Mangrovibacterium diazotrophicum: one gene and its partner. The protein of the gene in region 2 interacts with the protein of the main gene of each other region in a pairwise test. Links are inferred from orthologs where the notes say so. Each region holds a gene or a part of one and is shown on either strand. Other genes may lie near its edges. The genes, in order: BC643_RS21800 and secA.

The links.
Region 1: the proteins of secA (region 2) and BC643_RS21800 interact in binary tests that used the Escherichia coli proteins (3 or more experiments, as listed by UniProt). The link is inferred for Mangrovibacterium diazotrophicum from one-to-one orthologs.

What each region holds. Positions count from the first base shown.
Region 1 is NZ_RAPN01000005.1:157,408-160,543, reverse strand. The notes cover bases 167-2,972. They hold BC643_RS21800 (alkaline phosphatase), read right to left. Parts: upstream 2,244-2,972; coding sequence 1,089-2,243; downstream 167-1,088. Other genes in these bases: BC643_RS21795 (AlbA family DNA-binding domain-containing protein), read right to left, coding at 2,330-2,972; BC643_RS21805 (manganese efflux pump MntP), read right to left, coding at 363-926; BC643_RS21810 (histidine kinase N-terminal 7TM domain-containing protein), read right to left, coding at 167-333. Outside these bases: more of BC643_RS21810, read right to left, coding at 1-166; more of BC643_RS21795, read right to left, coding at 2,973-2,998; BC643_RS21790 (VIT1/CCC1 transporter family protein), read right to left, coding at 3,031-3,136.
Region 2 is NZ_RAPN01000001.1:490,475-494,703, forward strand. Bases 76-3,974 are described here. They hold secA (preprotein translocase subunit SecA), read right to left. Parts: upstream 3,591-3,974; coding sequence 276-3,590; downstream 76-275. Other genes in these bases: lgt (prolipoprotein diacylglyceryl transferase), read right to left, coding at 76-196. Outside these bases: more of lgt, read right to left, coding at 1-75; BC643_RS02095 (hypothetical protein), read right to left, coding at 4,079-4,229. UniProt on the Escherichia coli protein: Required for protein export, interacts with the SecYEG preprotein conducting channel.

The DNA of each region.
Region 1 (3,136 bases), on a different replicon or contig from region 2:
AAAGATCAATGGCAGTGCCAACTTTTGCGAGACCTTCTTTTGTCTCGATTCGAAATTGACTGAAAACAGGTAGAACCAGACCGGGATGAATGCAATTCCGATGTACGAGAGTTTTGACCAAAACAATCGGTCGTCCAACTTGATGGCGGAATATTCGAGAAAATAAAAGATGGTCCAAATGGCAGTCGAGAGCTGCAGCATAGCCAAATAGCCGATGCCTGGCGATTGCTTGAATTTCGAAATATACAATGCCAGAAAAATGCCGGCAGCACCGGACACCAGCAAGAATATCCCCAACGGGGTGATTAAATAATTTCCGATCTCATGGGGCATGAAGCGCACAATTTAAGCCCCCAAATGTATCAAGAAGCCTGCAAATGTTCAAGAAGTATTTTCAGGCCGATGGCGATTAGAATGATTCCGCCAGTAATTTCGGCGTATTTTGAGACTTTCGGGCCTGTCTTTTTACCGATTAAGATTCCCAGCATGGAGGCAATAAACGTGATGCTGCCAATGATGAGGACAATTGGTGTCAGCTTCTCCATAATCATTGCCAGGCTGAAGCCCACGGCCATGGCATCAATGCTGGTTGCAAAGGCAAGCATGAGCGCAACACGGAAAATCATGGGATCAAGGAATTTTTTCTCTTCTTTTATTCTGAGGTTTTCAATGATCATTTTCCCGCCAAGTAGTCCAAGTAGCCCGAATGCAATCCAGTGGTCAACCGGCTCAATGTAGTTGCGAACACTGGCTTCCAGGAACCAGCCGATAACTGGCATGGCGGCTTGAAATAATGCCATGAGAAAAGCCAGTTTTACAGCCTCGAAGAATCGGATTTTGGGAAGACTGAGGCCGCTCGTTACAGAAACTGCGAACGAATCAACCGACAATCCCATCGCTAATATGATGATGGTTGTGTAGAACATGTGCGGGATTTGTAAGCTGCAAAACTATAAAAAATGCCTCTTTTGACCTTGTTCAAGTCCGCTGTCACTATAATTTGGAGCGGTTTTAAATAAGCCGGAAATAAAAAGTCCGGCAACATTTGTTACCGGACTTTCTATTGATATTTTGGTCGGGAAATCTGACTATTCGTTACCAGAAACGAGTTGGATCAGTTTTTTACCGATGTCTTCGTTTTTCATGATTCCGGTGAACTCATCTGCGCCCGGTCCAAACGCAAATACAGGTACCATTACGCCGGTGTGGTGTCCGTAGATGAATGATCCTTGTACCATTCCGGTTTCCATATCGCCGCCTGTAATTGCCATTCCTCCGGTTTCATGGTCGGCTGTGATCACGATCAGGGTTTCGCCATCCTTAGCTGCAAACTCAAGCGCTTTGCCAATTGCCTGGTCAAAGTCGAGCATTTCTTCCACCACGTAGTTGGTGTTATTTTGGTGGCCACCCCAGTCGATTTGCGATCCTTCGACCATGATGAAAAAGCCTTTTTTGTTTTTGCTCAGAATATTCAGAGCCGTTTCAGTAGCGCGTGGCAGCATGTCGCCACGTTTTGATGCTACGGGGTTGTGCTCTGCCGCTGTCAGTCCGGCTAATTTTCCTGATTTTACTTTTTCAATGTCATTCATGTCCTGCAAAACAGTGTAGCCTTTCTTTTTCAGGTCAACGGTCAGATCTTTGCCATCCTTGCGATCTGTGAAATGCTTGTAGCCACCGCCAATAAAAACGTCGATATCTGTTTTCAAAAAGTCACCGGCAATTGCTTCGTACATGTTACGCGATGGTTGATGAGCAATAAAGGAAGCGGGAGTGGCGTGTGTTATTGCCGAGGTTGAAACCAAGCCGGTTGCCTTTCCTTTGTCTTCAGCGATCTCGAGCATGGTTTTGTGTGCAACCGTATCGGTGTCGACACCAATTGCTCCGTTGTAGGTGCGGTAGCCGCTTGAAAGTGCTGTACCCCCTGCAGCCGAGTCGGTAATGTAGTCACTGGCAGAACGGGTTTTGGAAAAACCAACGTGTTTGAAATTGTCGAGGAACAGGTGCCCGTGATTGGCAGTCAATCCGGCATAGATTTGAGCCGTTCCCATACCATCGCCAATCATAAAAATGATGTTCTTAGGCTTTTTTGTTTTAGGAGCGTCCGGATACGTTTTTACCGGGTAGCTGATGTTACCGTGATAAGTTCTGAGTGAATCTTCTTTGGTAATTGTCTTGTAGTTTTCCTGGGCAAAGCTGGCCGTGGAGACGGCGAGCGCAAATGCAAATACTAAAATTCTTTTCATGTTCATTGTTTGTTCTAAGGCTGTAAAAATATGTTTAACTATTTGTAAAGCGGTCAAACAAAAATTACAATAATGTGAAAACTTTTTTACGCTGATTCCTGTCTGTCCCAGCTTTCGCGGTCGAAATCGTCGGCTAAAGCATAACGAATTTGTTGTTCTCCAAAGACGGGTTGAAGGATTCCGAGGACGATAAAATCGGAAAGAATTTTTTCAGCATCAATGTAAGTTATGCGGGCTTTTCGGGAAAAAGCGGAATGGCTGATGCTTTCGTTTCGGGAAAGGTAATCCAGTAGAAAGCGTTCATCATCTGAGTAATTGATGAAAATTCCTTCCGGGCTTCTCTGCTTCTTCCAAACCTCTATCATGACTTTGTTGGCCAATTTATTTTCATCTTTCAGGCGGTAATAAGCCCACCATTTGTCGTTTTCGTCTTTGGCAAAATGGGGTTTGTCGGTGCTGCTTTCAACAATAATTTCCAGCACCACTTTATTATCGATGAAATGTTGTTGCGAGCTGAACTTGATCGGTGGTTTGCTGTAAATTGTCGCAGCTGATTCAATCATGTAATATTCCTCTTCCGAACGCACGCCGGCTATATTCCCGTTGTCTTTCACCCCGATCAGCAAACGGCCGCCATCGGTATTGGCAAATGCAACCAGGGAACGAGCAATTTTTCGCGAATCGCTGATACAATATTTAAAGTCCTGGGTTTGATGTTCACCCTCCAGGATCATTTTCTTAAGTTTCGTGCTCACATTAAGTCCTTTTCAGAAATCCGAATAAGTGTTTAGACGTCGATGCCGAACAGAACGCGGACCAGGTATCCCAATCCGAAAGAAATCAATCCAACCACCGTACTAAGAACAACCATTTCGGTAAATCGTTTGCGGAAC
Region 2 (4,229 bases):
ATACCAAGAGATAAATGAACAGGCTCTCCAGCCATTTCAAGTCGGTACCGTCGAATTTAAACATACGCTCGCCAATGTTGTAACCAACCAGAAAACCGACTGCGAAAAGCAATCCGTACCAACGCACAGAAAGAGAACCAATATGAAAAATCTCGGGACTAACATTCCAATGGATGAAATTCAGTATTAACTGCATGACATTTATTTTAAGACACTTCGTGTGTTTATTCGTGAAATTTTGAGGAGCAAAAAAAAGAATAAGTAGCCGAAGCTACTTATTCTACAAGTCCTTTACCGTGACAACTTTTATATTTTTTACCACTTCCGCAAGGACACGGATCGTTACGACCGACCTTCTTCTCTACCCTAACTGGCTGAGCTTTTTGCGGTTCGCGTTGTTCCTGGCTTCTGCCTGACCCTAATTCCGGAACTTCCGATTTTTGAGTTGAATATTTACTCATATCAGTTCTACGGGCAACTTCTGCTTCGCGAACCTGGTTCGGGTCCGAAATCGGGATATGTCCCTTCATCAACGTGGAAACAATGTCTTTATTCACCTTTTGAATCATTTGCTTGAACAGGTTGAATGATTCAAACTTGTAGATCAACAACGGATCTTTTTGTTCGTAAGCCGCGTTTTGCACCGACTGTTTCAAATCGTCCATTTCACGCAGCTGTTCTTTCCAGCTTTCGTCGATGGTAGCCAGCACAATCTGCTTTTGGTACGACTTAACAAGCTCTTTACCTTTGTTGTTGTATGCTTTTTCCAAGTTGGTAACAATCTGGAAGATACGTTTACCATCGGAAATAGGAACAACAATATTTTGGTACATGTGCGACTTGTTCTCGTAAACATCTTTGATAACCGGAAAGGCTTGTTTCGAAATTGTTTCAACCTTTCTGGTGTACGAATTGATCATCGCAGAATAGATGCTCTCGATAATGTCTTCCGGTTTCATTTGTTTGAATTTCTCTTCGCTTACCGGAGATTCAATCGACATCAGTCGCATCAGTTCCAGGTTGAAATCTTCGAAATCGCCACCGTAATACTCGTTCACAAGTGCTTCCAGCGAGTCGTACATCATGTTCAGCAAGTCCACTTCCAAACGTTCGCCATAAAGTGCGTGACGACGTTTTTTGTAGATTACCTCACGTTGCGAGTTCATCACATCATCGTATTCCAGCAAACGTTTACGAATACCGAAGTTATTTTCTTCAACTTTTTTCTGTGCACGTTCAATCGATTTGGTGATCATGGAGTGCTGAATAACTTCGCCTTCCTCCAGACCCAATCGGTCCATAATTCCGGTAATACGATCAGAGTTGAACAGGCGCATCAAATCGTCTTCCAAAGACACGAAGAACTGCGAAGAGCCCGGGTCACCCTGACGTCCGGAACGACCACGCAGCTGGCGGTCAACCCGTCGAGAGTCGTGACGCTCGGTACCAATGATGGCCAAACCACCGGCTTGTTTCACTTCCGGACTCAACTTAATGTCGGTACCACGACCGGCCATGTTTGTTGCGATGGTCACCATTCCTTTTTTACCCGCATCGGCTACGATGTCAGCCTCGCGAGCGTGGAGTTTCGCGTTTAACACGTTGTGTTTAATACCGCGAATCTTCAACATACGGCTCAATAATTCAGAGATTTCTACCGAAGTTGTACCAACCAAGACCGGGCGACCGGCTTCGTTCAGTTCAACAATCTCCTGAATTACGGCATTATATTTTTCACGTTTGGTTTTATAAACCTTGTCGTTCCAGTCGTTACGAACAATCGGACGGTTAGTCGGGATAACCACTACATCCAATTTGTAGATGTCCCAGAATTCACCTGCTTCCGTCTCTGCAGTACCAGTCATACCGGACAGTTTGTGGTACATCCGGAAATAGTTCTGCAGGGTCACAGTTGCAAAAGTTTGCGTAGCCGCTTCAACTTTTACGCGTTCCTTCGCTTCAATTGCCTGGTGCAGACCATCAGAATAACGACGGCCTTCCATGATACGGCCGGTTTGTTCATCAACAATCTTCACTTTGTTGTCGATTACCACATATTCCACGTCTTTTTCAAACATGGCATAAGCTTTCAACAACTGGTTGATGGTGTGAACACGTTCCGATTTTACCGCATAATTTTGAAGCAGAACATCTTTCTGCTCAATTTTATCCTGGGCACTTAGCTCGGTGCTGTTTTCGATTTCAGCAACTGAAGAACCAACGTCCGGCAGGATGAAAAATTCAGGATCATCAACATCCGACGAGATCAAATCGATCCCTTTATCTGTCAACTCAACTGAATTCAATTTCTCATCAATAACGAAGAAAAGCGGATCGGTTACAATATGCATGTTCTTGCTGTTGTCCTGCATATAGTAATTCTCTGTCTTCTGCATCGTAGCTTTGACGCCCTCTTCGCTCAAAAATTTGATCAACGCTTTTGTCTTTGGCATCCCTTTGTGAGCACGAAGCAATTGCATTGCGCCTTCTTCTTTTTCGTCTTTCGTGGCATCAGCTTTACCCAACAGACGTTTCGCGTCGGTCAAGCATTGCATGGTGTAGTTCCGTTGTGCAGAAACCAAGCGTTCAACTCGCGGCATCAATTCCTCGAATTTCTGATTGTCACCTTTTGGAACTGGTCCGGAAATAATCAACGGCGTACGCGCATCGTCAATTAAAACCGAGTCAACCTCATCGACAATCGCATAATGGTGTTTGCGTTGTACCAGGTCGCGCGGATTGATCGCCATATTGTCACGCAGGTAGTCGAAACCAAATTCGTTGTTCGTACCATAAGTAATGTCGGCGTTGTATGCTTTGCGGCGGGCATCAGAGTTCGGTTGGTGTTTGTCGATACAGTCGACACTCAAACCGTGGAACTCGAAAATCGGCCCCATCCATTCCGAGTCACGTTTGGCCAGGTAATCGTTCACGGTAACAACGTGAACACCACGTCCAGCCAATGCATTTAGGAATACAGGCAATGTTGCTACCAACGTTTTACCTTCACCGGTTGCCATCTCGGCAATTTTACCCGAGTGCAGAACGATACCACCAATCAACTGCACATCGTAGTGGATCATTTGCCAGGTAATTTCGTTACCTCCGGCCATCCATGAGTTGAACCAGGTAGCTTCTTCACCGTCAATCTGTACGTTGTCTTTGAAAGCAGCCAAATTGCGGTCGAAATCGCTGGCTTTGACAATTATTTTTTCGTTATCGGTAAATCGTTTGGCTGTTTCTTTCACCAGTGCGAATGCCGCCGGAAGGATCTCACTCAGCACCTCTTCGATCTTAACGTCGATTTGCTCTTCCAGCTTATCAACCTCTTGATAGATTTGTTCGCTTTCCTGAATATCAGCTTCTTCAGCTTTGGCTTTTAAGGAAGCAATAGAGTCTTCTTCCGGTTTAATCCGGTCTTTTATGATTTGCTTTAATTTTTCAGATTCTGCTCTGAGTTCGTCGTTGGATAGTTGAGTGATCCGGGCGTATTCATTCCTGATGTTTTCAAGAATTGGCGTGACCTCTTTAATATCCCGGTCTGATTTGTTCCCCAGAAATGCTCCCAGGATTTTACTAATAAAAGCCATTCTATTTTAATTTTTTATATAATTCTGCTTTACTGCCCACAAATGTAATTATAATGAATTATCATACTTAATGCAGGACTAATTTTTTCAATAATAATCGTGCCACTTCCGAATCAGACAAAAATAGCGACAGAATAGCACTTTTGTTATTTTTTTATGACAGAAAAGCAGTGTTAGCAGTGTTTTGCGAATGATAATGAATACACTAATTTTACAGCGAGAAAACCTTGAAATTAGATGAATAACGACTTCTCAACTACCTGTTTTGTATGCGAAGAGCCTGTCGCAAAAGATTGTTTGCGCAATCCGTCCATTAATCTACCTGTCTGCGAAAAATGCCGCGGAACCGAAAATGAACAGAGAGCCGTGAATGAATTACTGGAAGGAATGGCAGACGGCTTTGTTTGCGGTTGCATTTAGAATGAAGAAGCCGCCCTCGGGGGAAGAAGGCGGCTTGAGAATTGATGAAATCTAATTATTAAAATTCGCTAGTTCAACAAATGTTGATAGCTGGGATTTACTAAATCGGGCAAAAAAGCAGCAATCAACGCCAAAGCCCGTTCGTCTGTTACGCGATTTGGGGTGAGGATTCTTTGTTTCGCCAACTCTTCCGAATTTAAGACCGCGGTATTCAATTGA